DNA from 4 places in the Agrobacterium sp. rho-8.1 genome. Region 1 is predicted to be linked to each of the others. Evidence: predicted binding sites of a transcription regulator. Region 1 holds the regulator's gene; each other region holds the start of a gene.
What was found. Region 1 encodes PhoB, which activates phosphate uptake and scavenging genes when phosphate is short. Its sites were predicted from a motif close to TGTCATNNANCTGTCAT; they were not measured.
Positions count from the first base shown of each region.

Region 2: a site for PhoB is predicted at 4,223-4,239, ahead of RMR21_RS14585 (alkaline phosphatase). Genes of this name have one in related genera too.
Region 3: a site for PhoB is predicted at 3,991-4,007, ahead of RMR21_RS11800 (YdcH family protein). Genes of this name have one in related genera too.
Region 4: a site for PhoB is predicted at 4,221-4,237, ahead of RMR21_RS09880 (BtaA family protein). Genes of this name have one in related genera too.

Region 1 covers NZ_CP192788.1:265,771-273,215, forward strand. The annotation lists gene pstB (phosphate ABC transporter ATP-binding protein PstB) at 1-427, shown strand, start outside; gene phoU (phosphate signaling complex protein PhoU) at 516-1,232, shown strand; gene phoB (phosphate regulon transcriptional regulator PhoB) at 1,264-1,947, shown strand; gene RMR21_RS01365 (cold-shock protein) at 2,428-2,637, shown strand; gene RMR21_RS01370 (hypothetical protein) at 2,867-3,088, shown strand; gene RMR21_RS01375 (DUF6481 family protein) at 3,127-3,516, shown strand; gene RMR21_RS01380 (DUF7674 family protein) at 3,757-4,167, shown strand; gene RMR21_RS01385 (GcrA family cell cycle regulator) at 4,205-4,735, opposite strand; gene RMR21_RS01390 (aspartate aminotransferase family protein) at 5,172-6,368, shown strand; gene argF (ornithine carbamoyltransferase) at 6,426-7,343, shown strand.
Region 2 covers NZ_CP192788.1:2,997,811-3,005,255, forward strand. The annotation lists gene RMR21_RS14565 (SlyX family protein) at 1-173, shown strand, start outside; gene RMR21_RS14570 (DUF924 family protein) at 184-741, shown strand; gene dnaJ (molecular chaperone DnaJ) at 820-1,953, opposite strand; gene dnaK (molecular chaperone DnaK) at 2,040-3,944, opposite strand; gene RMR21_RS14585 (alkaline phosphatase) at 4,297-6,054, shown strand; gene RMR21_RS14590 (hypothetical protein) at 6,149-6,613, shown strand; gene RMR21_RS14595 (ABC transporter ATP-binding protein) at 6,616-7,296, shown strand; gene RMR21_RS14600 (ABC transporter permease) at 7,298-7,445, shown strand, end outside.
Region 3 covers NZ_CP192788.1:2,363,771-2,371,215, reverse strand. The annotation lists gene RMR21_RS11830 (KpsF/GutQ family sugar-phosphate isomerase) at 1-993, shown strand, start outside; gene RMR21_RS11825 (tetratricopeptide repeat protein) at 1,018-1,653, opposite strand; gene ykgO (type B 50S ribosomal protein L36) at 1,755-1,880, opposite strand; gene RMR21_RS11815 (5-(carboxyamino)imidazole ribonucleotide synthase) at 2,008-3,117, opposite strand; gene purE (5-(carboxyamino)imidazole ribonucleotide mutase) at 3,114-3,581, opposite strand; gene RMR21_RS11805 (YdcH family protein) at 3,628-3,831, opposite strand; gene RMR21_RS11800 (YdcH family protein) at 4,068-4,244, shown strand; gene RMR21_RS11795 (sulfite exporter TauE/SafE family protein) at 4,356-5,123, opposite strand; gene RMR21_RS11790 (thiamine phosphate synthase) at 5,230-5,883, shown strand; gene RMR21_RS11785 (tetratricopeptide repeat protein) at 5,892-7,094, shown strand; gene RMR21_RS11780 (inositol monophosphatase family protein) at 7,237-7,445, shown strand, end outside.
Region 4 covers NZ_CP192788.1:1,956,361-1,963,805, forward strand. The annotation lists gene RMR21_RS09860 (TerB family tellurite resistance protein) at 1-476, opposite strand, end outside; gene RMR21_RS09865 (pyrophosphate--fructose-6-phosphate 1-phosphotransferase) at 788-1,999, shown strand; gene RMR21_RS09870 (LysE family translocator) at 2,170-2,805, shown strand; gene RMR21_RS09875 (transglycosylase SLT domain-containing protein) at 2,929-3,975, shown strand; gene RMR21_RS09880 (BtaA family protein) at 4,283-5,533, shown strand; gene RMR21_RS09885 (class I SAM-dependent methyltransferase) at 5,530-6,207, shown strand; gene RMR21_RS09890 (glycoside hydrolase family 25 protein) at 6,351-7,142, shown strand; gene RMR21_RS09895 (lytic murein transglycosylase) at 7,311-7,445, shown strand, end outside.

The sequences.
Region 1 (7,445 bases):
TCACGGTCTTGCTCGCAACAAGGCGGATATGGATCAGATCGTCGAGGCCAGCCTTCAAAAGGCAGGCCTGTGGAACGAAGCCAAGGATCGCCTTTTGGAGTCCGGCACGGGCCTTTCGGGTGGTCAGCAACAGCGTCTGTGCATCGCCCGCGCGATTGCCGTCAGCCCTGAAGTCATTCTGATGGACGAGCCTTGCTCGGCGCTCGACCCGATTGCGACGGCCAAGGTCGAGGAGTTGATCCACGAGCTTCGCTCCAACTACACCATCGTCATCGTGACCCACTCCATGCAGCAGGCGGCCCGCGTTTCACAGCGCACTGCGATGTTCCATCTGGGCCACCTCGTCGAAGAAAACGACACCGACAAGATGTTCACCAACCCGGATGACCAGCGCACGCAGGATTACATCATGGGTCGCTTCGGCTGATCCCGTCGTTGATTGCAACCCATCGCGTCGAACCGCTTGAGCCCGACAGAGCTTGCGGCCAGCCGCATCGAAACTGGAGAATTCGACCATGCCGACAAACTCACACATCATGTCCGCGTACGACGAAGAACTGAAGTTCCTCAGCCGCCGTATCGCTGAAATGGGTGGCCTTGCGGAGCAGATGTGCAGCGATGCGGTGCGCGCACTCGTCAATTCCGATGCTGCTTTGGCCCAGAAGGTCATTTCGGACGATACGATCCTCGACAACGCCGAACGCGAAATCGGGGACAAGGCAATCGTGACCATTGCCAAGCGTCAGCCGATGGCGGCTGACCTTCGCGAAATCATCGGTTCGCTGCGCATCGCCGCTGATCTGGAGCGCGTGGGCGACCTTGGCAAAAACACCGCCAAGCGTGTTATCGCGGTTGCCGGAACCGGCGTGCCCCGCAAGCTGGCCCGCGGCCTCGAGCATCTGTCCGAGCTGGCCTTGGTCCAGTTGAAGGACGTTCTGGATGTCTATTCCACCCGTTCGGCGGAAAAGGCGCAGACCATCCGCGAACGCGACGAGGAAATCGATGCCATGTACACCTCGCTGTTTCGCGAGCTGCTGACCTACATGATGGAAGACCCGCGCAACATCACCACCTGCACACACCTCCTGTTCTGCGCCAAGAACATCGAGCGTGTGGGCGACCATGCGACGAACATCGCGGAAACCATCTACTACATGGCCACCGGCAGCCAGCCGGCAGGCGAGCGTCCCAAGGACGACAGTTCCAATACGCTCGGTGCGATCACCGAGTGAATTTCCTACAAGCCTGGCGGAGTCACTAGTCATGGTGCCGAAAATAGCAGTTGTCGAAGATGAAGAGGCGTTGAGCGTTCTTCTTCGCTACAATCTCGAATCCGAAGGTTACGACGTGGACACGATCCCGCGTGGTGACGAGGCGGAAATCCGCTTGCAGGAACGTACCCCGGATCTGCTCATTCTCGACTGGATGCTGCCAGGTGTCTCTGGCATCGAGCTGTGCCGTCGTTTACGCATGCGCCCTGAAACGGAACGTCTGCCGATCATCATGCTGACGGCGCGTGGCGAGGAAAGCGAACGCGTGCGTGGATTGGCCACAGGGGCCGATGACTATGTGGTCAAGCCGTTCTCCACGCCGGAACTGATGGCGCGCGTCAAGGCCATGTTGCGCCGCGCCCGGCCCGAAGTCCTGTCATCCGTTTTGAAATGCGGCGACATCGAACTGGATCGCGAAACCCACCGCGTTCATCGCAAGGCCCGCGAAGTGCGCCTGGGACCTACCGAGTTCCGTTTGCTGGAGTTCCTGATGGTATCGCCCGGCCGCGTTTTCTCCCGCTCGCAACTTCTTGACGGCGTATGGGGGCACGACATCTACGTGGATGAACGCACGGTGGACGTCCATGTGGGCCGTCTGCGCAAGGCGCTCAACTTCTCCAGCATGCAGGATGTTATCCGCACCGTACGCGGCGCAGGATATTCGATGGAAGCCTGACGTCTACGACGAAGGCAGATGCGACGTGACGCATCGAAGAGCGCGCGCCCATAATCGACGCATATCAGCAATGTGCGTTTACGTATGGGATCGCGTGGTTGCTCTAGGCTCATCACAAGCCGGTGGGGGCCTCGCTTAAGCTACGCTGAAGATATGATGTGTTGGACAGATGTGGATCTGGGGTGATAAACAACCGGGATACCCGAACGTTTCAGAGCTCAATATCGTCAACAAAAGCAAACGATATCGGATGGCCACTGATATGATGACAAGGGCTGATTGAAATTATCTGAAAATTAAAGTTTGACTATCCGACCGGAAGGCTCTATTAATTGGTTGTCGATATTTTTCTTGCTGAGCTTTGGTTGCCGCGCGATTAGCACCGCGTTTTGAACTAACCCTTTCTTCAAAAAAATCGCTATAATCGCACGCAGGGCATCAGTTCTGCGATCTATCTCTTATGCTTTGAAAGGGTTCATTATGACCACAGGCACAGTAAAATGGTTTAACTCCACCAAGGGCTTCGGCTTCATTCAGCCTGACAACGGCGGCACAGACGCATTCGTACACATCTCCGCTGTAGAGCGTGCAGGTATGCGCGAAATCGTTGAAGGCCAGAAGCTGAGCTACGACCTTGAGCGCGACAACAAGTCGGGCAAAATGTCTGCTTGCAACCTTCAGGCTGCTTAAATAACGGGATCTGCTTTCCCTTGACCACGGATGTACTGGCACTGTTGAAAGCATGAGACCAACCGAGGTCAGGCACTTTGCCTGGCCTTTTTTTGTGCTGCTTGGCGGCACTCGCTTCGGGTACTGTGCCTTTATGGCGTAACAGGCTCCAGGCTGCTCGATCCACCACGCATCGGACTTCCAGCAAATCGATCCCGATTTCAGGCCGGCGCGACAGGAAGGAAATTTCATGTCTGAAACACACAGCAAATCTCGCAAACAGGCAGAGATCGCATTCGGCGCGACGCAGACGCAATTTTTTGCGCGTGGCCATGCGGTTGACGAACTGAATTCGATTACGCAAGCTCGTGAAGAAAAGACGCTCAGACTGCGCGAAGCGCGTCTTGCCAAAGAATTGCAAGACAGCCTGAACCCTGCACCCGCCCCGACGAAACGTGGTAAGAAGTCCTGATCGCAGGATCAGTATGACCACTCAACTGGAATAGAGATTTGAGAAACACTAGAAACATCAAGAACAACGAAGTCTCCGAACAACGCGGCGCCGCGGCTGACGCAAAGGCTGCTCTTTTGAAGGCCTATCGCGAAGCCAAGGAAGCTGCGGCACCCATGCTTGAAGCCAAGCAGGCCGAACAGATTGCCGTTGCCGAGGCCCGCAGAGCGCGCCAGGCTGAACGCGACCAGCAAAAACGCGACGAAAAAATCCGCCTCGAAGCAGAAGCCGCCGAAAAGCAGGCTGAACTCGAAGCTGCGGCAAGTGCTGAAGAAGACGCCCGTAAGCTGGCCGACAAAAACCGCATCGCCCGCGTCATCGAAGACGAAGCCGCTTGCAAGGCAGAGCGCGATCGCCGCTATGCCAACCGCAAAGCCCGTCAAGGCTGAACCATCCGCCAAGATCAAGCAGCCGTTCAATCGAAGGGCTGCGATCTGGCCGGGTGCCTTGTCAAACTTCTAGCGGCGTAGGGCACTAACCCGGACACGGCATTCTCAGCGCTCACCGCTCAGGCAGATCCCTGTCTGGGACGCTTTTTGCGCACAGCATAATTCTTCTCCTGAATATTTCGGTCCAACGTCAAGCTCATCGCTCTATAAGAGTTCATGGGATGATGGTGGACAATTGATATGAGCGTTTGGCGTCGTAAGGCCATCGAGGCTGCACCCGAACTGCGCGATGAGATCGAACGCGCCTGGTCGCCCATGGCTGCATGGATAGAGCTGCGCCCGTTTTTCGAAGACTGCGTGAAAAACGACAGAAGAGAGAAAGCCCGGCGTATCGTGCATTACGCCCGCTATTGTCTTGCAGCTCCACACGCAGATATCAACACCGCTGCGGCGGTTGGCTTCATTGAACATCTGGCCGACGATGAACAGGTGCCTCTCCGCTTGCCCGAACTCATCACGACTCAAGAGGTAGAAGAGTGGCGCACCATTCTGACCTATCACACCGAAGCAGTGATAATAGACGCTTTGAGCGAAGCGTGCCGACGTCGAAGACATCACAACACTTCACACATTAAAAAAGCGGGCCAATGACCCGCTTTTTTATCATCATAATGTGTTTCTCGAACCTTCAGGCTCTGCGGCGTTCGCTCACAGGCTGGTACGCCATCTTTGCGTGGAATTTGCAGTAAGGCGAGGATTCAGACGCGTCGCAGCCGCAGAAATGGAAGTCATCCTTTAGCGGATCGCCGACCGGCCATTTGCAGGTGCGTTCCGTAAGTTCCGTCAGTGTTAGACGCAGCGATGTCGGCAGAACCGCTGTGTTGACCGGTGCGTAGTCAAGAACCCGGCCTGTATCGGTATCCTGATCGTTCGACGTTGCTGTGCGCACCGTTGGACGTGGTGTCGCAGCACGTGCCTGGAAGGTATTTGCGGCGCGGGGTGCAGCAGACGGTGTCGCGACCGTTGGGCGCTTTGCTGCGGGACGTGACGTAGCAACTGTGCCGCCTGCTTTCGCGCGGCCGGGCAGGTTCAGACGGTGGACTTTGCCGATAACGGCATTGCGGCTGACACCGCCAAGTTGTGCCGCGATCTGGCTCGCGCTCAGGCCCTCGGCCCACAACCTTTTGAGTCTCTCAACGCGTTCGTCAGTCCAGTTCATGCCGCTTCTCCGCTTGTCGCGCAGGCCGAATCATTCTCTAATGCCGTGGAGTGAACCACGCGCAGAGTGTCCGCCAGATTTTAGGTGACTAGTTCCGCCGCTTGCAGTCTAGTAATTGAAGATTAACCTAATCGTCGGGTGACTCTCTGACAAGAGTCGTGGGAATCATCTGGAATCGATTTTCCGGTTTTCCCCAACTTGCTGCATTTGTGAGTCAGAAAAGCAACACCTCGTATGGTGTCCCAAATTGCCTACCATGGCTTGAGAAAGCCGGAAAATACGGACATTTGTTGACATCGCCAGGTGAAGTGACAATAGTGATCGCGTAAGAGGAAGACGACCAGAAGCCGCCGCGAGGCGGCATTTTTGATTTTCAGGCACGGGATGACCGGTAAGCCCTCATGAGAGCGCCTTTCGCGCAAGGAGTGACACTGCCATGGCCGACACCGCGCCATTGTTCGATACGTTTTCCAGAGCTCCTCTGCGCTTTGAACGAGGAGAGGGCGTTTGGCTCGTTACGGAAAACGGCGAGCGATATCTGGATTTCGGCGCGGGGGTAGCGGTCACATCGGTTGGTCACAGCCATCCTCACATGGTGGACGCTTTGAAGTCGCAGGCAGAGAAGGTGTGGCACCTGTCCAATCTCTACGAGGTTGAGGGGCAGGAAGTGCTCGCCAAGCGGCTGACGGATGCAACTTTTGCGGACAAGGTGTTCTTCACCAATTCGGGTGCAGAATCCCTGGAATGCGCCATCAAAACCGCGCGCCGTTATCATTACACGCACGGTCATCCGGAAAAATTCCGTATCATTACCTTCGAAGGCGCATTCCATGGGCGCACGCTGGCAACGATTGCCGCCGGTGGACAGGAAAAATATATCGAAGGTTTCGGCCCGAAGGTCGAAGGCTTCGATCAGGTGCCGTTTAACGATCTCGACGCGCTGAAAGCGGCGATCTTACCGGAAACGGCAGCGTTGCTGATCGAGCCCATTCAGGGTGAAGGCGGTGTTCGCCCTGTAACCCCAGAATTTTTGCGGGAACTTCGCTCGCTGTGTGATGAACATGGCCTGCTGCTGATTTTTGATGAAGTGCAGACCGGTGTTGGCCGCACGGGCAAGTTCTTTGCGCATGAGTGGTCGGGCGTGACGCCGGATATCATGGCGGTGGCCAAGGGTATCGGCGGCGGTTTTCCGTTCGGCGCTTGTCTTGCCACGGCAGAGGCCGCGTCCGGCATGACGGCTGGCGTTCATGGTACGACCTACGGCGGCAACCCGCTGGCGATGGCCTGTGGCAACGCGGTGCTGGATATCGTTCTGGCCGAGGGCTTCCTCCAGCATGTGCGGGATGTGACGCTTGTGTTTCGTCAAGGACTTGCATCCTTGAAGGATCGCTATCCTGATGTGATCGAGGAGATCAGAGGCGAGGGCCTGCTGATCGGCGTCAAGGCGAAGGTGCCGTCATCGGATCTGCTGCACGCCATTCGCGCAGAGCGGCTTCTGGGCGTTCCCGCTGGTGACAATGTCATCCGCCTGCTGCCGCCGCTTGTCGTGACGGCAGAAGAGGCGCGAGAGGGGTTGGCCCGGCTCGAACGAGCTGCGGAAAGCCTTACGACGAAAATGGCAAGAAGCGCTTGAACGCGCATTGTTCAGGCAAGCGCCAAGCGCGGCCTGCACCAACGGGACTATATTGAAATGGCATCAGCAAAGCATTTTCTAGACCTTTCGGCCGTCGGTTCGGAAGACCTGCGGGTTATTATGGACGACGCCCGTGCCCGAAAGATTGCCACCAAGAACGGCACGGCGGAAAAGCCGCTGGCTGGCAAGATGTTGGCAATGATCTTCGAAAAGCCCTCCACGCGGACGCGTGTCTCCTTCGATGTCGGCATGCGCCAACTGGGCGGCGAGACGCTGTTTTTGTCGGGCACGGAAATGCAGCTTGGCCGCGCTGAAACCATTGGCGATACGGCCAAGGTTCTGTCGCGATATGTCGACGCGATCATGATCCGCACCACGGACCATTCGCGCCTTTTGGAGCTTGCCGAACACGCGACCGTGCCCGTCATCAACGGCCTCACCGACGAGACGCACCCTTGCCAGATCATGGCCGACATTCTCACTTTCGAGGAGCATCGCGGCCCAATCAAGGGCAAGACCATCGCCTGGACGGGGGATGGCAACAACGTGTTGCATTCGCTGGTGGAAGGCTCTGCCCGCTTCGGTTACCGCATGAACATGGCCGTACCGATGGGGTCTGAGCCCCATGACCGTTTCCTGAACTGGGCGCGCAACAATGGCGGCGAAGTGGCGCTATATCACGATGCGGAACGAGCAGTTGCCGGTGCCGATTGCGTGGTGACCGACACGTGGGTGTCCATGAACCAGGAACACAAGGCTCGCGGCCACAACATCTTTCAGCCTTATCAGGTCAATGCCGCCCTGATGGGCAAAGCCAGCAAGGACGCCCTGTTCATGCATTGCCTGCCGGCGCATCGCGGTGAAGAGGTGACGGATGACGTCATCGACGGTCCTCAGTCTGTCGTTTTCGATGAAGCCGAAAACCGTCTGCATGCCCAAAAGGCCATCATCGCCTGGTGCATGGGCGTTATCTGATTTGCGTCAGCCAATCACCTGCAGGTGATGCGGAACCGGTTGACTTGAATTTCAAGCCAAGGTTCCTATTTCTAGCGCAATTCAATGTTGCCGTTATTTAAA
Region 2 (7,445 bases), 320 kb from region 1:
AAACCGTGGCGCATCAGGCAAAAACCATCGAAGAGCTTTCAGACCAGTTGACCGAGCAATGGAAAGTGGTCGAGCAGACGCGCGCCAAGCTGGACCGGCTGACCGACCGTTTCCTGAACCTCGAGGAGCAATCGCTCGAGGCCCCCGCCATCACCAAGCCCCCGCATTATTGAGGACAGCACCATGAGCAAAGGCATTGCCATGTCTGCTTCCGATGTTATGGCGTTTTGGAAAGATGCTGGACCTGAAAAGTGGTTCGACAAGGACGCTCAATTCGACGCAACGTTCCATGACCGCTTCAGGGATTTGCATTTCACCGCCGCACGGCGCGAGCTGGAAACGTGGTTAGAGACCGCTGAGGACAGCCTCGCTCTGTTGCTGTTGCTGCTGCTGGATCAGTTTCCCCGCAACTGCTTTCGCGGCACGGCGCATATGTACGCGACGGACCCGCTCGCTCGCCACTACACTCAAGAAGTCCTGCGGCGAGGCCATGACAAGACAATCGATCCCGAGCTTCGCATCTTCCTTTATCTCTCTTTGATGCATTCGGAAGACCTTGAGGACCAGCACCTATGCTGCAAGCTGTGCGAACCGCTGGGTGAACGCTATCTGCCGTTTGCGATAGAACATCGCGACATCATCGAACGCTTCGGTCGTTTTCCGCATCGAAACGAAGTTCTGCTGCGCAAGAGCACTGCGGACGAAAAACGCTTTCTGGAAGAGGGCGGGTTTGCCGGCTGATCGAGTTGACATTACCGCATGAAAAAGCCGCGCATTCTTGTCGAAGCGCGGCTTTGTCGTAGACGTCAAAGGCTGACATCAACCGTCGAAGAATTCCTTCATCCGGGCAAAGAAGCCGGTGGATTCAGGGTTGTTATCCTTGGACGACAGTTCATCGAATTCCTGTAGCAGTTCGCGCTGCCGTTTCGTCAGCTTCTGCGGTGTTTCGATCTGGATCTGGATATAGAGATCGCCTTGCTGCGCAGAGCGCAGCACAGGCATCCCCTTGCCCTTCAGACGGAACTGCTTGCCCGCCTGTGTACCCTCGGGCACGGTCACGCGCGACTTCGTGCCGTCAAGCGTCGTCACATCGAACGTGCCGCCTAGCGCTGCCGTCGTCATCGAGATGGGCACTGCGCAGTAGAGGTCGGCACCATCGCGCTGGAAGAACTCGTGCGGTCGCACCGACAGGAAGATGTAGAGGTCGCCGGACGGGCCACCCCGCATACCGGCCTCGCCTTCGCCTTGCAGGCGAATGCGCGTGCCATCCTCGATACCGGCTGGAATATTGACCGACAGCGAGCGCTCTTCCGTCACACGGCCCTGACCATTGCACTTGGTGCAAGGATCGGTGATCGTCTGTCCGCGACCGTGACAGGTCGGGCAGGTCCGTTCCACTGAGAAGAAACCCTGCGCTGCGCGCACGCGGCCAGAGCCTTGGCAGGTGGCGCAGGTTTTCGGCTGCGTACCGGGCTTTGCGCCCGAACCGGTGCAGACATCACAGGTGATGGACGTCGGGACACGGATTTGCGCGGTCTTGCCTGCGAAGGCCTCTTCCAGCGAAATTTCCATGTTGTAGCGAAGATCGGCACCACGTTCGCGTCCGCCGCTGGAGCGACGCGCCCGCCCGCCTCCCATCATCTCACCGAAAATGTCTTCGAAAATATCGGAGAACCCGCCGCTGGCACCGCCGCCGAAGCCGCCGCCTGCATTGCCCATTCCGCCTTGCTCGAAGGCCGCATGACCGAACCGGTCGTAGGCAGCCCGCTTTTGCGGATCTTTCAGTGTTTCATAGGCTTCGTTGAGTTCTTTGAATTTTTTCTCGGACTCGGCGTCACCAGGATTCTTGTCCGGATGATACTTCATCGCGAGTTTGCGGAAGGCGCTTTTCAGCTCTTTTTCGTCAGCTGTCCTGCCAACGCCAAGTGTTTCGTAAAAGTCTGCTTTCGCCATTAATCAACAAGCCCCGGAAATGGATTTCCGGCTGCACGAGGCAGCCGGATTTCAGTCAAGCATCAATTGGGTTTCAAGATCCACACTTAGGCGGACTTCTTGTCGTCCTTGATTTCCTCATAGTCGGCATCGACGATATCGTCCTTGCCGCCTTCCGCAGAGCCTTCGCCGCCTTCAGCCTGCTGCGCCTCATAGATCGCCTGACCAAGCTTCATGGAGACTTCCATAAGTGTCTGTGTCTTGGCCTGAATGTCATCTGCATCCGGCTCGGATGCTTCAACAGACGTCTTCAGCGCTGCGATGGCATCTTCGATGGCCTTGCGGTCCGTCTCGGAAACCTTGTCACCATACTCCTTCACCGACTTCTCGGTGGAGTGGATCAGGCTTTCGGCCTGGTTCTTGGCTTCCACACCGGCGCGACGCTTCTTGTCAGTCTCGGCATTGGCCTCGGCATCCTTGACCATCTTTTCGATGTCGGCGTCTGAAAGACCACCAGATGCCTGGATACGGATCTGCTGTTCCTTGCCGGTACCCTTGTCCTTGGCGGAAACCTGCACGATGCCGTTGGCGTCGATATCGAAGGTGACTTCGATCTGCGGAACGCCGCGGGGTGCCGGCGGCAGGCCAACGAGGTCGAACTGACCAAGCGACTTGTTGTCGGCGGCCATTTCGCGCTCACCCTGCGAAACGCGGATGGTCACGGCAGACTGGCTGTCTTCGGCTGTCGAGAAGGTCTGGCTCTTCTTCGTCGGGATCGTCGTGTTACGGTCGATCAGACGTGTGAAGACGCCACCCAGTGTTTCGATGCCGAGCGACAGAGGTGTCACGTCGAGAAGCAGAACGTCCTTAACGTCACCCTGCAGAACGCCAGCCTGAATGGCTGCACCCATGGCAACCACTTCATCAGGGTTCACACCCTTGTGCGGCTCCTTGCCAAACAGCTGCTTGACGATTTCCTGCACCTTCGGCATGCGGCTCATACCGCCGACGAGAACCACTTCTTCAATTTCGGCTGCAGTCAAGCCAGCATCCTTCAACGCTGCCTTGCACGGTGCAACGGTGCGCTGGACCAGATCGTCAACCAGGCTTTCAAACTTGGCGCGGGTCAGCTTCAGTGTCAGGTGCTTAGGACCAGTCGCATCCGCCGTGATGAACGGCAGGTTGATTTCGGTCTGCTGCGAAGACGACAGTTCGATCTTTGCCTTTTCAGCGGCTTCCTTCAGGCGCTGAAGCGCAAGCTTGTCGCCCTTCAGATCAATCCCTTGATCCTTCTTGAATTCGCCAGCCAGATATTCGACCAGACGCATGTCGAAGTCTTCGCCGCCAAGGAAGGTATCGCCGTTGGTGGACTTCACTTCGAAAACGCCGTCGCCGATTTCCAGAACGGAAATATCGAAAGTGCCGCCACCCAAGTCGTACACGGCAATCGTCTTACCTTCCTTCTTGTCGAGGCCATAGGCCAAGGCGGCAGCGGTCGGCTCGTTGATGATGCGCAGAACTTCAAGACCGGCGATCCGGCCTGCGTCCTTGGTTGCCTGACGCTGTGCGTCGTTGAAGTAGGCGGGAACCGTGATGACGGCCTTTTCGACCTTTTCACCAAGGTAGGATTCGGCTGTTTCCTTCATTTTCTGAAGAATCATGGCAGAAATCTGGGAAGGGGAGTAGCCCTTGCCCTGTGCCTGAACCCAGGCGTCGCCGTTGTCACCCTTGACGATCTCGAACGGAACGAGGCCCTTGTCTTTCTCGACAGTGGGGTCTTCATAACGGCGACCGATCAGACGCTTCACGGCAAACAGGGTGTTGGTTGGGTTGGTGACGGCCTGACGCTTAGCAGGCTGGCCGACCAGACGCTCGCCATCGTCGCTGAATGCAACCATGGAAGGGGTCGTGCGCGCACCTTCCGCGTTTTCAATAACTCTAATATCCTTGCCGTCCATCACTGCAACGCAGGAATTGGTCGTGCCAAGGTCGATACCGATTACTTTTGCCATTTTTCTTCTCTCCTTGAAGCGAGTTGTCGGAACCCCGGGAGGCATTCCACTGACAACTCCTTGACTTGGATGGGTCTTCCGGTTTTGTCAGCATTTCTGCTGGTCTGCGGGGTATATAAGGAGCGATTTTTCAGGCTGCAAGGCGATAGCGCTGCTGAGAGGTGCAAAAAAAAGAAATGAAGCCCTCATATGCGAATGAAGCCCCTGCGCGTGCAGACATTGGATCCGAATGCAAGAAACATTGGACGTTTGGGTATCGAAGCCAAATCCTTGGAAACCGTCACGTGTCTGTCACGCACGGCCCCTATAGGCGAATGTATCTTCAACCAAACACCCATCCCGCGAGGTTACCATGCGCAAATTTCTCGCGCTGCTTGTCGCAACCACCGTTCTTGCCGGTGCCGCACAGGCTGCGACCGTTTATCCCCTCGACCGCGCGACGATCCTGTCCGGCTCGCCTTTTGATTTCAAGGTCGAGTTCAAGAGCGTCGTAAAACCTGAAGACGTCAAGATCATGGTCAATGGCCAGGATTACAAGGCTGTCTTCGGGTCCGACGTTACGTTCACGGCGGAAGAAAAGGGCAAGGAAGACAAGGTGCTCGGGTCTGCTGTCATTCTGCGCGGACTTAAGATCGCCAAGGCTGGAGATTACAAGGTCGAGGTCTCGGCAGGCTCCGAAACCAAAAACGTCACATGGACGGTTTATGGCACGCCTGAGAAGCCAAAAGCCAAGAATATCATCTTCCTGCTCGGCGATGGCCTTTCGGTTGCCCACCGCACGGCGGCCCGCATCATGTCCAAGGGCATGACTGAAGGCAAAGCCAACGGTCGCCTCAACATGGACGAGATGGACCGCATGGCGTTCATCGGTACATCCTCTACAGAAGCTGTCGCCACCGACAGCGCCAACACCATGTCCGCTTATATGACCGGCCACAAGACAGCCGTGAACGCGCTTGGTGTATATGGCGACCGCACGCCTGCAAGCCTTGACGACCCACGCGTCGAGACGATGGCAGAGGCGCTGCGCCGCCAGACCAAGAAGTCGATCGGCATCGTCACGACCTCCGAATTGCAGGACGCAACGCCTGCGGCCGTCGTGTCTCATACCCGTAAACGCGCCGACAAGGCCGAGATCACCGGCATGATGTACGACGTCAAGCCAGAGGTCGTTCTGGGTGGTGGCTCCGCCTACTTCCTTGGCAAGGACACGCCCGGCTCCAAGCGCAAGGACGACAAGGATTACATCAAGCTGTTCAAGGAAGCCGGTTACACGCTGGCAACCGACAAGAGCGAGCTGGAAAAAGCCGAAGGTTCCAACACGGGCAAGCTTCTGGGTCTCTTCCACCCGTCGAATATGGATGCGGTTCTTGACCGCAACTTCCTTAAGAAGGGAACCGTCGACAAGTTTCCGAACCAGCCTGGTCTCGTCGATATGACCAAGGCCGCTCTTGGTGAGCTTTCGAAGAACCAGGACGGCTTCTTCCTGATGGTTGAAGCGGCAAACATCGACAAGATGTCCCACCCGCTGGACTGGGATCGCGCCGTGATGGAAACCATCGAATTCGACAAGGCCGTCGGCGTCGCCCGCGAATTTGCGGCGAAAAACCCGGATACGCTGATCGTCGTCACCGGCGACCACACCCATGGCGTTTCCATCATCGGCACCGTCGATGACGACAAGCCGGGCGATGAAATGCGCGCCAAGGTCGGGACCTATGCGGAAGCCGGATTCCCGAACTACGAAGACAAGGATGGCGATGGTTATCCGGACCGGATCGACGTCAGCCGCCGTCTGTTCCTCAATGCCAATAATGGTCCTGACCATTATGAAACATTCCGTCCGAAGATGGATGGTCCTTTCGTTCCGGCAATCCAGAACGAAAAGAAGGAATATATCGCCAACGAAGCCTACAAGAACGTTCCGGGCGCCGTTTTCGTCCAGGGCAACATCCCGAAAGAAGGCGATAGCGGCGTTCATGCCGTCGACGATATCGTGCTTCAGTCCACCGGTCCCGGCTCGGAAGAGTTCAAGGGCTATATGGAACAGAGCGACGTCTACCGCGTACTGGCCGATACGTTTGCGCTCGGCGTAAAGCAGACGCAGTAAGCCATGCATTGAGTGATAACGATCCGGCTCGCATCATGCGGGCCGGATCGCCTCGTTCTAGAATAATCCAGACAGGTCCAAATCGGAGATCGTCATGGCGCGCTCTTTCCCCATGCTAACCCGCAGGCAGTCTCTTCAACTTGCCAGTCTGGCGGCATTCTCGCTTGCCGCTCGTCAATCCTATGCGTCCCCGTCGACGCTGACCTTCGATGAGATGTATGGCAAGGTCGGCGTGCTCGGGCTGGAATTTTCCGATAAACTCAAGCAATTGAGCGGCCAGGATATCCGCATGAAGGGCTTCATGGCTCCGCCGCTCAAAGCTGAGGCTGCCTTTTTCGTGCTGACAGAGATTCCAATGGCGCTCTGCCCGTTCTGCTCGTCCGATTCCGACTGGCCCGATAATATCGTCGTCGTCTATCTCTCCGAAAAACAGACCTTCGTGCAGCCAAGCACCACGATCGAGGTCAGGGGCGTGCTAGAGTATGGCTCGTGGACCGACCCGGAAACGGGGTTCGTCAGTCTCGTGCGCATTCGTGATGCAGAATATTCGGTCTCGTAAACATGCTGTCACTGACCATATCCGGCCTGACCGTCTCTTTCCCCGGACTTGCAACGCCTGTTCTGTCCATCGACGCCTTGAGCGTCGCTGCCGGTGAGACCATGGCAATCACGGGCGCTTCGGGCTCGGGCAAGAGCACCTTCGTCAATATCATTACCGGACTGGAACGGGTCCGCGAGGGCAAGGTTGTCTGGAGTGATCGTGATATCGCCGGATTGACCGAAACCGGACGAGATCGCTGGCGCGGCGAAAATGTCGGGCTCGTCATGCAGGAGTTTCACCTTTTGCCCGGTCTGTCCGCCATCGAAAACGTCCTGCTCCCGGTTCGCCTCGCACGCGCCATGTCCAGTGACTATGGCAAGCGCGCCAAGGCTCTGCTCGAAAAAACCGGTCTTGGTAGGCCGGATCAGAACATCGACACCATGTCGCGTGGTGAGATGCAGCGCGTTGCCATTGCGCGGGCTCTGTTGCGAAAACCGGGTGTCATCGTTGCCGATGAGCCGACTGCAAGTCTCGATCCCGACAATGGTGAGGCCATCGGCCGCCTGCTGGTCGAGCTGGCAAGGGCGGAAGGCACGACGCTCATCGTTATCACCCATGACAGGCTTCTGGCACAACGCCTCGACCGCCGTCTGGAATTCGCCAATGGCCGGATCCTGTCCGACACCGCCGGGAAGGCCTGATATGATCCGTTTTATTCTCTCCGATCTGAAACGGCTCTGGGCAGGCTCGCTTGTCGTCGTCCTGCTGGTTTCCCTCGCAACGGCGCTCGGCGTCACCGTGACATTGCAGGAACGCGCTTTGCGCCTGGGGACGGCCCGAGCAGCCGACA
Region 3 (7,445 bases), 950 kb from region 1:
ATTACGAGAGCTGTCACACTGGTGGAAAATCACGCCGTCGAATCGGCTTTGAGGACCATTTCGATTGAAAAGGGTGGTCTGTCTGCGCTGGAAGACGCGTTGCAAGGGGCCTTGGGCGACGAGTTCTGCCGCGCCATCGACGCCATTGGCAAATCGGGCGGTCGCCTCATCATTACGGGCGTTGGCAAGAGTGGCCACATCGGCTCAAAGCTTGCGGCCACTTTTGCGTCCACCGGAACGCCCGCTTTTTTTGTTCATGCGGCTGAAGCCAACCATGGCGATCTGGGCATGATCGGTGGCAACGATGTGGTGCTAGCCATATCCAAGGGTGGTGAGAGTGCCGAACTTCGCAGCATCATTAATTATACAAGACGTTTTTCCATTCCGCTGATCGCGTTGACCTGCGCAAAGCAGGGCTCGCTCGCCAAAGCGTCGGATATCGTGCTTCTCATTCCCGATGAGCAGGAGGCCTGCCCGCACGGGTTGGCGCCGACGACGTCTACGATGATGCAACTGGCGCTGGGCGATGCGCTCGCCGTCGCGCTTCTGGAAGCGCGCAGCTTTACCGCTGGCGACTTCCGGGTTTTCCATCCCGGTGGAAAACTGGGAGCATCACTGACGCTGGTGGGCGATATCATGCACACCGGCGAACGTCTGCCGCTGGTTTCCAAGGGCACATCCATGCCCGAAGCCGTCAGCATTCTGGCGCGCAAACATTTTGGTTGCGTCGCTGTTCTCGATCAAGATGGTCGCTTGTGCGGGATTGTGACCGAAGGCGACATGGCGCGTAATCTCACGCGCAATCTGTCAGAACTCAGCGTTGACGACATCATGACGACGGCACCCAAGGTGGTGACGAAAAACGTGTTGGCGACGGCGGCTCTCGCCACGCTTGAAAAGCATCATATCGGCGCGCTCATCGTTGTTGATGACGACAACCGCCCCGTTGGCCTCGTGCATTTCCACGACCTGCTGCGCATCGGTGTGGCGTAAGATATATCCTATCGGGCACGCTGATTAACTGCGTGTTCCCGCCAGTTTTTCCGTCAGGTCGCTGGCTTCCTTCTGGGCGTCCTTATCTGCCGGGTAGAGCGCCAGATATTGCTCCCAAACCTTCAGCGCCAGCTCATTGCGCTCGTTGCTCTCAAGAATATTGGCAAGACTGGCGAGTGCTGGGAAATAGCGAGGCTCTTTTTCCAGGGTGCTGTTCAGGTCGGACATGGCCTTGCGGGTATCGCCATCGGAATAATGGACGAGGGCGCGGCGGTACCAGGCCTGTGCAAAATCAGGATCGAGATAGATCGCCTGATCAAGAAAATCGTAAGCTGCCGCCTTGCGCTTTTTTTCCGCGGCTTCTTCGGACCATGTCATCATCAGGTTGATGGTGGCACTGCCAGAATCAGTCCATTCGCTGACAATCTCGTTGGCGATGACGCGAGCTTTCTGGGCGTCGCGCTCTTTCTTCAAACTTGAGAATAAATTGTCGATGGAGGTTTTGGGCGCTGCTTCTGGTGCAACCGCCGTCTGTTCCGTGGGCGCGCTACTTGCCGGCTCGGCAGCCAGCGCTGCGGTAACATGGCCGGAGGGCAGGGGGCTGAAGGTCAAAAACCCGAGGGCGACTGCAAGGCAGGTCTGAAAACGAAATTGGCGCATGCGGTTAACGTAATCCGCCTGCGCCAATTATGGAATTAAATTCTGCAGTCTATCAACAATGTGATCCGTCTCGACCGGACGGGCACGCGTGCAATCGGTAATCAGCCCTGACGGGCCTTGAAACGTGGGTTCATCTTGTTGATGATGTAGACGCGGCCCTTGCGGCGAACCAGACGGTTATCGCGGTGACGGGCCTTAAGCGCTTTAAGCGAGTTCTTGATTTTCATTTTTCTGGTCCGCAGTTTGGCGTGACGCTTCTTGCCACGCATGTATAAACAATCAAAAACGCGCTACGAGGGCGCGCTTTTTTCGGTTGGCAGGCAAATACCTCGTCAGTCCCAGCCTGTCAACACGCTAAGGCGTATTTTGCCAGGAAAGACTTGGTTTTCCGGGGTTCATCAGCTGTGTGACATGGCCCATCTTGCGGCCTGCACGTGCTTCGGTCTTGCCGTAAAGGTGAACGAGACAATCGTTTTTCGCCAGCCATTGCGGCACCGCGCTGATGTCATCGCCGATCAGATTTGTCATCACGCAGTCTGAATGGCGCTGCGTAGAGCCGGGAGAAAGACCTGCCACGGCACGAATGTGCTGCTCGAATTGGGAGACCACACAGGCTGCTTCGGTCCAGTGGCCGGTATTGTGTACGCGCGGTGCCATCTCGTTTGCCACCAGCGAACCATCCGGCAATACGAAGAATTCGATACCGACCACGCCGATGTAGTCGAGAGCGGCCAGCAGCTTTTCCGCCGATTCCACTGCAACGGTTCTCGCGGCGTCGGAAAGCTGCGCCGGGACTGTCGACGTGTGGAGAATGCCGCTTAGGTGCACGTTTTCTGCCGGATCGTAACAGGTCACCGTGCCATCCTGAAAACGCGCCGCGATGATCGAGATTTCGCGCTCGAAAGGCACGAAGCTTTCCAGAATGAGAGCCACACCACCCAATGCGTCGAAAGCACCGGTCAGGTCTTCGCCGCCCTTGAACACGCGCTGGCCCTTGCCGTCATAGCCCATGCGGCGGGTCTTCAGCACACCCTTGCCACCGAAATCGATCAGCGCGGCTTCAAGGCTTGCCTGATCGTCCACTTGAGCGAAGTCGGCTGTGGGAATGCCGCAATCATTGAGGAAGCGTTTTTCGGTCAACCGGTCCTGCGAGGCGCTGAGTGCTTGCGCTGGTGGATAGACGGGAACGGAGGCAGCCAACGTCTGAGCCGCAACAACAGGGACGTTTTCGAACTCGTAAGTTACGACGTCACACACGTTTGCCAGTTCAGCCAGCGCTTTTTCGTCATCATAGGCAGCGACGATCTGGCGGTTACAGACTTGTGCTGCCGGACAGTCTGCCTGTGGCTCCAGCACGATGGTGCGGAAGTTGAGGCGGGCTGCTGCCATGGCCAGCATTCGCGCCAGCTGACCGCCACCGATAATGCCGATGGTTGCCGATTTTCCGATTACTGCCAAGGTCATTGCGGGGTGTCCATGGGGTATTCCGCAATCGCAGCCGTCTGGCGGGCGCGATATTCATCCAACCGGTCGGCAAGGTCTTCATCGGACAGCGCCAAAACGGCTGCAGCGAGAAGGGCTGCGTTGATGGCACCGGCGCGGCCTATCGCGAGCGTGCCGACGGGAATGCCTGCGGGCATCTGGACGATGGAATAGAGGCTATCCTGGCCCGACATCGTCTTCGATTGCACGGGGACGCCGAACACAGGAAGCGGGGTGAGGGCTGCTGTCATTCCTGGCAGGTGGGCTGCACCACCTGCACCGGCGATGATGACCTTGAAACCCTCCTCGCGCGCGCCGCTGGCGAAGCTGAACATGCGCTCGGGCGTGCGGTGAGCGGAAATGATGCGGGCTTCATATTCCACATCCAGCGCATCCAGCGTATCGGCTGCGTTTTTCATGGTTTCCCAGTCGGACTGGCTTCCCATGATGATGGCGACGGGCGGTGTCTCTGTGCTCAACGGTCTCTCCGTATCAGGCGATGATGTCGGGGATAATATGGTCTTCGATCTGGGTCATCTTGTCCTTGATGACCAGTTTCTTCTTTTTCATTCGCTGAATGCGCAATGCCTCGCAGTTGGTCTGGATCATGGCATTGATCGCGACATCATAGTCTTCATGCTCCTGGCGAAGTCGCGCAAGCACCAGCCGAACGTCGGCCTGATCCTGATCGGGCATCTCTTGTCGTCCCCATTTGATACAGCCGGACCGCCATCCGGCCATTTTGTTTTCGGTCTTCGTGCCTGTACCATCAAATGACGGTAACGGGAAGTTTCCCGTGTCAGCATTTTGCCCCGATATTGCCTTGATTTCTCCTTCGACAACGGCTGTCTTCCATGTCACATTGGTGTCGTAAACCTGAAACTCCAGCGATGGAGCGCTGGAGGTAGGTTCAACAAGGAAGGACGGGCCGCATGACCATTCAGGCTCATATAGCATCGCTGGAAAAGAAACACGGTGCTCTTGAGGAGGAGCTCGAAACTGTTCTCGCTTCCCCCTCTTCGGATGATAAGCAGATTGTGGATCTAAAACGCAAGAAACTGCGCCTGAAGGATGAAATGCAGAGGCTGCAAGCCTCGACCAAGCATTGATCGAATCATATCTTTGTTGCCTGACGTCAGTATAGTTTACGTCGCAGCCTGAAAGCCCGGCTCTGATTGCTCTCGCGATCAGGGCCTTTTGTTTCTGTAATTGTCTCAGTTCTAAAAAGGCAACCCGTCCCACAGAAGCTTCAACGCTGCCAAAAGCGCCATCGTATACATCAGCGGATAAAAAATCGCGGGCTTCATGTATTTCACAATTTTTGCCCCCGCGAAGGTTGCGGCCATGGCAACGGGCAACAGCATGGCTGAGGTGGTGAGGTTGGTGGCATCCAGTGCACCAAGGGCAAAATAGGGTATGAGCTTGATTGCGTTCATGATTGCAAAGAAGCGAACGCTCATGCCGGTATAGACTTTCGGGTCCAGTTTCAGCGGGAGCACGTAGATCTGGAAGGGCGGGCCACCGGCATGTGCCACGAAACTGGCGTAACCTGAAAGGGTAGACCAGATCGTGGCCTTTACCGGGTTCTGGCCTTTTGGCTGGATTTCGCGCCCGCCGCGTGCGGTTGCATAGGCTTCGAAGAAATAGCGTGCGACGAATATAATCGTGACGCTCGCCACCATAAGGCGCATGGTATCGGGAGAAATCATGCTCGACATTGCCCAGCCAAGGGTGATGCCCGCGATCGCCCCCGGAAGCATGATCAAGAGTGTCTGGCGGTGATTGTAGTGACGCCAGACCATCAGCGCGACCATATCCATCACGATCAGAATCGGCAGAAAGATTGCAGCCGCCTGCACAGGCGGGACGGCCAGCGCCATCAAAGGTACACCCATCAATGCCAAAGCGCCCCCGAGCCCGCCCTTGGAAAGGCCGACGAGGATGACTGCCGGTATGGCGACGAGGAAAAAATGGAAATCGGTCAGCATGGATGGACGGTTGATCCTTTCGTCAGTCCGGTTTATCGGAAGTATCACATGAAAACGAGTGCAGATAACGCAGGAAGCGTCCGGTCTGCGGAAAATGGAAAAACCGATGACTGCACCCAAAGACCGCTGCCGACTCGTCCTGATCGTTCCTGCGCACGACGACGCCGATCATCAGGCCAAAACCTTGGAGGATGCATTGCGCGGCGGCGACGTGGCCTCCGTCATCATTCCGCAATACGGTCTCGATGATGCGACATTCCAGAAGCTGGCCGAAACTTTGGTGCCGATCGTTCAGGAAGCGGGTGCCGCAGCGCTTGTGGCGGGCGATAGCCGGACGGCCAGTCGCGTCAAGGCCGATGGTTTGCACGTGAATGGCGGTGCAGAAGCCCTGTCCGAAGCCGTCGAGAGTTTTTCGCCAAAACTCATCGTCGGTGGTGGCAATGCCGATGATCGTCACAAGGCGCTTGAGCAGGGTGAAAGCAACCCGGATTACATGTTCTTCGGAAAGCTGGAAGGCGATATCAAGCCGGAAGCGCATCCCAAGAATGTGGCGCTTGGCGAATGGTGGGCCTCGATGATCGAAATCCCGGCCGTCGTCATGGGCGGTTCGGATGTTGCTTCGGTGGTTGCCGTTGCAGAAAGCGGCGTCGAATTCGTGGCCCTGCGCGAGGCGGTTTTTGGTCACGCTGGCGGCGTGGCACAGGCAGTTGCCGAAGCGAATGCGTTGCTTGACGAAAAAGCGCCACGGTTTGGCGGTTGATACAGGCGATGATCGCTCGTTTCCTTCGTTTCCACCCGTCTGTTTTGGCTCTTGCGCTGGCTTGCGCCTTGATCCCGCACGTCGTTTTTGCGCAAGATGCGACCCTGGCCCAGCCACAGGCCGATTTATTGCCGGGTGTCGGAGCGAACGCACCGCAGCCTGACGTGACGCCGACGGATGGGGATACGGATTTTGGCCCGGCCAAGCCCGATGCGCCTGAGGTTCTGTCGCGTCCCTCCGATCCGAATGCCGATCCGATCCGCAAGGGCCGCGTGGGTGCGGGCGACCAGAAGGATCTGCAGCCGTCCGAAGGTGTGAACGTCTACCAGCGTATGGGCGCCGATCTTCCTGCGCTTCCGCGGGAAAAGAAATTTTTAGGCAAGGTCGATGAAGCCTTCGGTCACTATCAGCGCGGCGAATATGTTCAGGCGTTGTCGAAAGCGCTGACCCGCGCACAGGCTGGCGACGCAGCGGCGCAGACGCTGGTTGCTGAAATGATGTCGCGTGGGTTCGGTATTGCGCGCGACGACAAGACCGCAGCCTTCTGGTACGAGCAGGCTGCCAAGGGTGGCGATGCCGTCGCCATGTTCAAATATGCCCTGCTGCTGATGGAAGGCAAGATCGTCAAGCATGACAAGACACTGGCTGACGATTACATGCGCCGCGCTGCACAAGCGGGAAATGGCGAGGCCGAATTCAACTGGGCGCAAATCCTCGTATCGCAGACGCCCGGACCCAACGGCTTGCAGGCCGCCCTTCCATTTTACGAACGATCCGCTGAAAAGGGCATAGCCGACGCGCAATATGCTGTTTCGCAAATCTATTGGAACCTCAAGGACATCCCGGCCGACAAAAAGGCAAAAGCCCGTGATTGGCTGACGCGCGCGGCAAAAGCCGGTTTTGATACGGCACAGGTTGATCTCGGCGTCTGGTTGATCAACGGCGTGGGCGGCGAGCGGAACTTGGAAGACGGCTTCCGCTGGCTCTATGGCGCTGCCCAGCGCGGCAATGTGGTTGCCCAGAACAAGGTCGCCCATCTTTACATTCAGGCGCTTGGTACCAAGCCCAATCCCGTCGAAGCTGCGAAATGGTACGTGCTGTCACGCCGCGCGGGCCTCAAGGACGCAAGCCTAGAGGATTTCTATCTTGGCATCGAAGAGGATCAGCAGAGACAAGCGATCGACGCCGCGAACCGTTTCCGCCCAACTTGAGTTCAGATCGTCTTTCGGCTTTTTACCTTGAATTCCAGCGCGTTTTGTGGTCTTGAACCGCAAACTTTCAATCAGAAACCGCATTTGCGTGCCTGCCGGAAATCTCGGCTAGCAGGTTCAGCCACCTTTCAGGAACATCGTCATGGCCCGTTCAGCCCTTCTCAACGTCATGGTTCAGGCCGCTCTCAAGGCTGGAAAATCTTTGTCGCGTGACTTCGGTGAAGTGCAGAACCTGCAGGTCTCGGTCAAAGGCCCTGGCGATTTCGTCTCGCAGGCCGATCTGAAGGCTGAGAAGATTGTCCATGACGAGCTGATGAAGGCCCGCCCGACCTACGACTTCCTTGGCGAAGA
Region 4 (7,445 bases), 1.4 Mb from region 1:
AAGATTTCCGCGATACGACCGAGGAACGCCATCTCCCGCTCGTGGATAAGGCCATCAGCCTTGGCGATGTGGAAAAGACCATCGATGACGCTTTCCAGCATTTCGCAATTCTGCTCCCCGGAACCGCAGAGCCCGGACAGACGCTCGGCATAAGCCTCGTAGCCGGCAACATCCTGACGCGCGAGATTGTAAAGCCGCGCAACGTTCTTTGCTTCTTCCTCGGGAAAATCGAATATCTGCCTGAAGGCCTGAACTTCCGCATCATTGACCATACCATCGGCCTTGGCCATCTTGGCCGACAGCGCAATGATCGCCACCGAGAACGACACCTGACGGCGCGTTTCGGGATCGCCTTCGAACACGGTTCTGACCGCCTCGATAACGCGGCCGAGCACGTTGCCCGCCGCATCGCCTATTGCGCCAAGCAGTCGTTCCCACAGCGATGAAAGTTGCAAACAGGCGAAATCGTACATCATGGTTTCAAGCATAAAGTCCTGTTTGCTGAATGCAATATACATAAAGGTCGCATGGCATTAACTTTTCTTCATCTTGCGATGAGGTTTGCTGGGGTCGTTTCCGTCGCCACGCCACTGGTTTTCCGCAGGCTGGCAGCAGCGCAAGGAGGGCGCGAGCAATTGAAACGATTAGATCGGCCAACGCGTTCAATCGCTTTGAAGATTGCCGCGAAATGCCCGATTTTCTTGAGAAATTCACTTTACATGCCGGTTTCGCTGTCGCATCCATTTGCCACACGACATCTTTGAAATGAACACGAAGGAGCGCCACGATGGCCAAACAGAAAGTCGCAATGTTGACCGCAGGCGGTCTTGCACCATGCCTCTCGTCTGCCGTGGGTGGCCTGATCGAACGTTACAGCGACATCGCGCCTGATATTGACATCATAGCCTACCGCTCCGGTTATCAAGGCGTTCTGTTGGGTGACAGCGTCCACATTACCAAGGATATGCGTGAGAAAGCTCACCTTCTGCACCGCTACGGCGGCTCGCCGATTGGCAACAGCCGCGTGAAGCTGACCAATGCCGCAGACTGCGCCAAGCGCGGGCTCGTCAAGGAAGGTGAAAACCCTCTGGCCGTGGCGGCAGATCGTCTGACAAAGGATGGCGTCACCATTTTGCATACCATCGGCGGCGATGACACCAACACGACGGCCGCGGATCTTGCGGCCTATCTCGGCGCCAATGGCTATAACCTCACCGTCGTCGGCCTGCCCAAAACCGTCGATAACGACGTCGTCCCGATCAAGCAGTCGCTAGGTGCGTGGACGGCAGCGGAAGTTGGAGCTGATTTCTTCGACAATGTCAGCAACGAACAAAGCGCTGCGCCCAAGACCTTCGTCATTCACGAAGTCATGGGTCGCCACTGCGGCTGGCTGACGGCGGCAACGGCGCGCGCCTATATTCAAAAGACCCGTGGCAATGAATATGTCGATGGCCTGTTGATGGGACCACAGCTAAAGAGCATCGATGGTCTTTATCTGCCGGAAATGGCCTTCGATATCCAGGCCGAAGCCGAGCGCCTGAAGAAGACGATGGAAAAGACGGGCTTCGTCACACTCTTCGTCTCGGAAGGTGCGGGCCTTGATTCGATCGTTGCCGAGCGCGAAGCATCAGGCGAAACCGTCAAGCGCGATGCTTTCGGTCACGTCAAGATCGACACGATCAATGTCGGCGGCTGGTTCCAGAAGCAGTTCGCCAGCCTGATCGGCGCGGAACGCACGATGGTACAGAAGTCAGGCTACTACGCGCGCTCCGCCCCTGCCAATGGCCAGGACCTGCGCCTCATTCAGGGCATGGTCGATCTGGCGGTGGAAAGCGCACTCAACAAGGTTTCGGGCGTTATCGGCCATGACGAGGACCAGGGCGGCAAGCTGCGCACTATCGAATTTCCGCGCATCAAGGGCGGCAAGCACTTCGACCTGTCGACACCGTGGTTTGGCGAGGTCATGGACCAGATTGGCCAGTCCTACAAAGCGGCATAGAGCATAAAAACGCCTCTTTACGCCGCATGATGCTGGGAACCGCAAACTGTGGCGTAAACACACCGCTCTCGACGTTATGAACCGATCACCCCAGAAATGCGTTTCGGTTTCTGGGGTGATACTGTAGGTTACAGAAAAATGACGTGCAGGGAGGGCTAGGAGGAAAGCACATGTCCGCACAAGTCTGGCTGGTGTTCTGCTTAGCCTGTGCCATCCTTTTCGCACTGCCCTCACCCGTGTCCTTCAAAGTCGCGAGCTATACCGCCATACGCGGAAAGCGCGCCATGGTCGCAGCCGTCACCGGCGCGACGCTTGGCATCGTCACAACGGTTACCGCAGCCTCCATCATCGTCGTCGGCGCCGAACTCCTGCCCTCCACGCTTGTCGATATAGCGCGTTGGGCTGGCATGGCGTGGCTGATGCTGTTCAGCCTGTGGACAATTGCGACGCCCGCCGCGCGCGAAGCCAATGCCGACAACGACAATCTGCGTGGAAAATCCTTCGGCACCGTGTTTTCGGACTGCTTCGTAATGGCGGCGTTGCGTTTGCGTTATTTCGGCTTTTTTGTCGCTTTCCTCATGCAGTTTTTGAACGGCACCCGCGACGTGGTTGAAATGGTCACGCAAATGCAGGCGGTCCTTCTTTTGATCGCGCTCGTATGCCTTGGCCTGCAGGCAACCTTCGCACGTTTTACGATTACCTCTGTGCGGCGGATGTCGGTTAGCAAAAAAGCAAAGAATTCAAAGCGAAAGAGCTTTATAGCCGGTCGCGCCGTCACCGCCGGATACCGCCGTATCGCTGCATAAGACATTGCTGTTAAGTCGCCGCTTGCCCGAAACCTTACGATAGGTTAATGATCGCCGGATAGGGACTGCCTGCTTCGCTTGAAACGGGGGTATCGAGCGACAGGCGCACTCAAGGGCGGCAGCATGAAATTTTCAGGCAGTTTTGGTCGAAGATCGGCGCTTCTTACCTCGTCCACGGTGGGCCTTGCGCTGGCACTGGCAGGATGCACAAGCGTCGAATATTCGGCCAAGGGCGATCCATCGCACCCGAAGATAGCCTCGGTTACAGCAACATCCGCAGAAACGACCACCACCCCGACTGCAAGTGCGACACCTGCTCCTGCAACGGCAGCAGCCGCGGCGACGACGGAAACCGCAGCAGCGGCCACCCAACTCGCCTCCAACACCACGACAACGACCTTGCCGACCTCAACCGCCCTCAAGGGTGGCCGCGTTGCACTTCCCCCAGCATCGGAAATTGCAGCCGCCGCTGCTATCGACACGCAGATGCAGCCACAGACGGCCACCCAGGTCGCTCTTGCAGCACCGGCTGCCACAACACCTGCAGCGGCAGCCTTGGCTCACCAAACGGCAATTTCTGCCCTTCCGCAGGTCGTCGCACTCAAGGGAAGCTTTCCGCCAGCACCCGGCGCGCCCGGAACACCGTCAGCCGCAGCCATTCCGCTGACCGAAGAAATGATGAAGCAGCAAAGCGTCATCCCGGTTCCAAAGCCGCAGGGTGCCATGCTTGCCTATGCGTCTGCGCCGCAAAACGCAGCTCTTGCCGCCATCAGCACACGGGAAGTCATCACGCCTTCACTGGATGCGCCATCCATGGTTGGACGTCAGAAGCTCAGCGGCCTCATTACCAAATACGCCACCATGTATAATGTGCCGGAAGATCTCGTTCACCGCGTGGTCATGCGCGAAAGCCGTTATAACCCCAATGCTGTCAACGGCGGCCATTTCGGCCTCATGCAGATCAAGCACGCCACGGCACGCTCCATGGGCTTCGACGGCCCCGCTTCCGGCCTCTTCGACGCCGAAACCAACCTGAAATATGCCGTGAAATATCTCAGTGGTGCATGGCTGGTGGCCGACAACGATCGCGATAACGCCGTGCGTCTTTATGCCCGCGGCTACTATTACGACGCCAAGCGCAAGGGTATGCTGCACGTTCTGCGCAAGTAGGACGAGTTCCAGCCATCATACGGCAGCAGGTGGGGCTACCCCCCTCTGTCCTGCCGGACATCTCCCCCACAAGGAGGGAGATCGGCTGGGTGCTCTGACACCACTTCACTGTCGACGCGAGAGATGGCCAAAAGGTCGCCGCGAGTCGATCTCCCCACCTGTGGGGGAGATGTCCGGCAAGACAGAGGGGGTAGCCCAGCTCACCGGCTGCGAAATGTGGCGACCAATCCCATCCCCCCACCCCTCGTCATCAAACTGTTGCGTCTCGCCGCTAAACGCCTCTCAACCGAATGAGAGGTGGAATCAGATGACCAGTGTCGCGCCGAAAACCGGTTTCAGCAAAAACGTGAAACTCAAGACTGCGCTGCTTCAACACAAGGCTCTGTCCATCAGCGGTCTGTCGGAGCGACTGTTCGGTGTTTTGTTTTCCGGTCTGGTATACCCACAAATCTGGGAAGACCCTGAGGTCGATATGCAGGCGATGGAGCTGCGCGATGGCCACAGCATCGTCACCATCGGATCGGGCGGCTGCAACGTCCTTGCATACCTGTCGCGCAATCCATCTCGCATCGATGTGGTGGATCTCAATCCGCACCACATCGCCCTCAACAAGCTGAAACTCGCAGCGTTCCGTCACCTGCCGAACCATGGCGATGTCGTGCGCCAGTTCGGTCACGCCAATGTGCGCTCCAACAGCGAAGGTTACGACCGCTTCATCGCCCCCAACCTCGACCCGCAGACACGCGCCTATTGGTCGAAACGCAAGATGACCGGCCGCCGTCGGATTTCTGTGTTCAACGGCAACATCTATCGCACCGGCTTGCTCGGCCGCTTCATTGGCGTGGGCCACGTTCTGGCCCGCCTGCACGGTGTGAAGCTTCAGGACATGGCCAATGCCCGTTCGATGGATGAGCAACGCCAGTTCTTTGACGAGAAAGTCGCGCCCCTCTTCGACAAGCCGATGATCCGCTGGCTGACGAAGCGCAAGAGCTCGCTCTTCGGCCTCGGTATTCCACCACGCCAGTACGACGAACTCGCGAGCCTTTCGGACGGCAACACGATCGCACCGGTTCTGCGCCAACGTCTTGAAAAACTCGCCTGCGATTTTCCGCTGAAAGACAACTACTTCGCCTGGCAGGCCTTTGTGCGCCGTTATCCGCAAGCGCAGGAGGGTAACCTGCCAGATTATCTGCGCACCGATTACTATCCCGCAATCCGTAGGAATGCCGCGCGCGTCTCCGTAAACCACGCCACATTCACAGAACTCCTTGCATCCAAACCGGCATCCTCGGTAGATCGCTACGTACTTTTGGACGCGCAGGACTGGATGACGGACACGCAAATCAACGAACTGTGGTCGCAGATCAGCCGCACGGCAGCGACAGACGCCCGCGTCATTTTCCGCACTGCAGCCGAAAAGAGCGTCATCGAAGGCCGCCTCTCGCCGGATATTCGCGCCCAATGGTCCTATTTGGCCGAGCGCTCGCAGGAACTCAACGCGCGTGACCGCTCCGCCATCTATGGTGGCTTCCATATCTATCAGAGGGCGCAGGCATGAAAAGCATCGGTGACAATGTTAGCCTTCGTGATGTCAACCACGCAAACTTGATGGACAAGATGTATCGCAACCAGCGGCACATCTATGATCTGACGCGCAAATATTATCTGCTGGGTCGCGATACCACCATCGAGAAACTCGATATCCCGCAAGGCGGCAGTTTGCTGGAGGTCGGTTGCGGGACCGGTCGCAATTTACTGCGTGCATCTAACCTGTTTCCCGCGGCCAAGTTCTATGGGTTGGATATTTCTGCCGAGATGCTGACGACCGCCAGCGAGAACTTTAGTGCACATCGCGAACGCCCGATCTTTCGCGTTTCCGACGCAACAACCTTCAAACTGAGTGAGTTCGGACGCAGCTCAGGTTTTGACCGAATCATGATTTCCTACGCCATCTCCATGATCCCCGATTGGGAAAAAGCAGTCGAGCGCGCCATGCAGGCGCTGGCGCCTGGTGGCTCCCTGCATATCGTCGATTTTGGCCAGCAGGAGCAATTGCCGCAATGGTTCCGTACCCTTCTTCAGGCTTGGCTTGCCAAATTTCACGTCACTCCGCGCGCTGATATGCGCTACGCATTGGAAACCTTGGCGGGTACCCATAATGCAACGATGGAATTCGAGCCGATCGCTCGTGGCTATGCTTGGCGCGCCGTGCTGACCCTGCCAGGCGCTTGAAACCGCGCGAGACTATTGAATATGAGAATTTAAGGCCTCGCGACTTGCCATAACACCTTGTTTACCCTGTTATGGTAAACAGAAGATTACGGCGCTTCTCCGGGGCGACCGCGCGGACTTTCATTCGTTTCACTGGGATCATCATGCAGCGGCTACTTCCGGCTCTTTTCGCGTCCATCCTCCTGTTGAGCGGCTGCACCTCCACCAGTTACGATTTCCTCGAAACGGCATCCGTTGGTAAGCCGCGCTTCAAGGATAATGATCCACAGGATTTTGGCGCACGCTCACCCCACACGCATGAGGTACACGGCATCGACGTGTCCAAGTGGAATGGCGATATCGACTGGGCCACGGTACGCAAATCCGGTGTCTCCTTTGCCTTCATAAAGGCAACCGAAGGTACGGACCGTGTCGATGCGCGCTTCGACGAATATTGGCGCGGAGCGTCAGCCGCAGGCGTGGCGCACGCGCCCTACCACTTCTATTATTTCTGCGCGACGGCAGATGCCCAGGCAGACTGGTTCATTCGCACCGTGCCCAAAGAGGCGATGAAGCTTCCGCCGGTGCTGGACGTGGAATGGAACCCCGCCTCCCCAACCTGCAAGACACGGCCTTCACCAGAGGTGGTCCGTGCCGAGATACAGCAATTCCTCACACGCATCGAACGCCACTACGGCAAGCGCCCGATCATCTACACCAGTGTTGATTTCCACCGTGACAATCTGGTCGGCCAGTTCAAGAACTACCCGTTCTGGGTCCGCTCCGTCGCCGCTCACCCAGCGCAGATCTACAGCGACCGCCAATGGGCGTTCTGGCAATACACCGGCACCGGCGTCATTCCTGGCATCAGCACGCCGACAGATATCAATGTCTTTGCCGGCTCGGAAAAGAACTGGCGCACATGGGTGGCATCCGCAAACCAGCCGCGCGGCTAGTTCATAGTTTTCAACTTGATTTTTGCGGCAATTCCAGCAGATGTGCTGTGCATCGAAGACATGACGTTGGAAACATCCGTCCGTTGGTGCTTTTCCATCGTCTTGCCCACGCTTCCGCCACAAAACTTGGCGAACGCATGGTTTAAATCGCCCATTTGAGGAATTCTGATGTCCAGCTTTTCGCCACGCAGCCTCGCACTTGCTGCAACCGTGTTCACATTGTCCTGCGGCTCCGCACTGGCCGTTCCCCTCGTTACCTCGCCGGATGACCCGAAGCAGGTCGCCTGCGGTGGTGATCTCAAC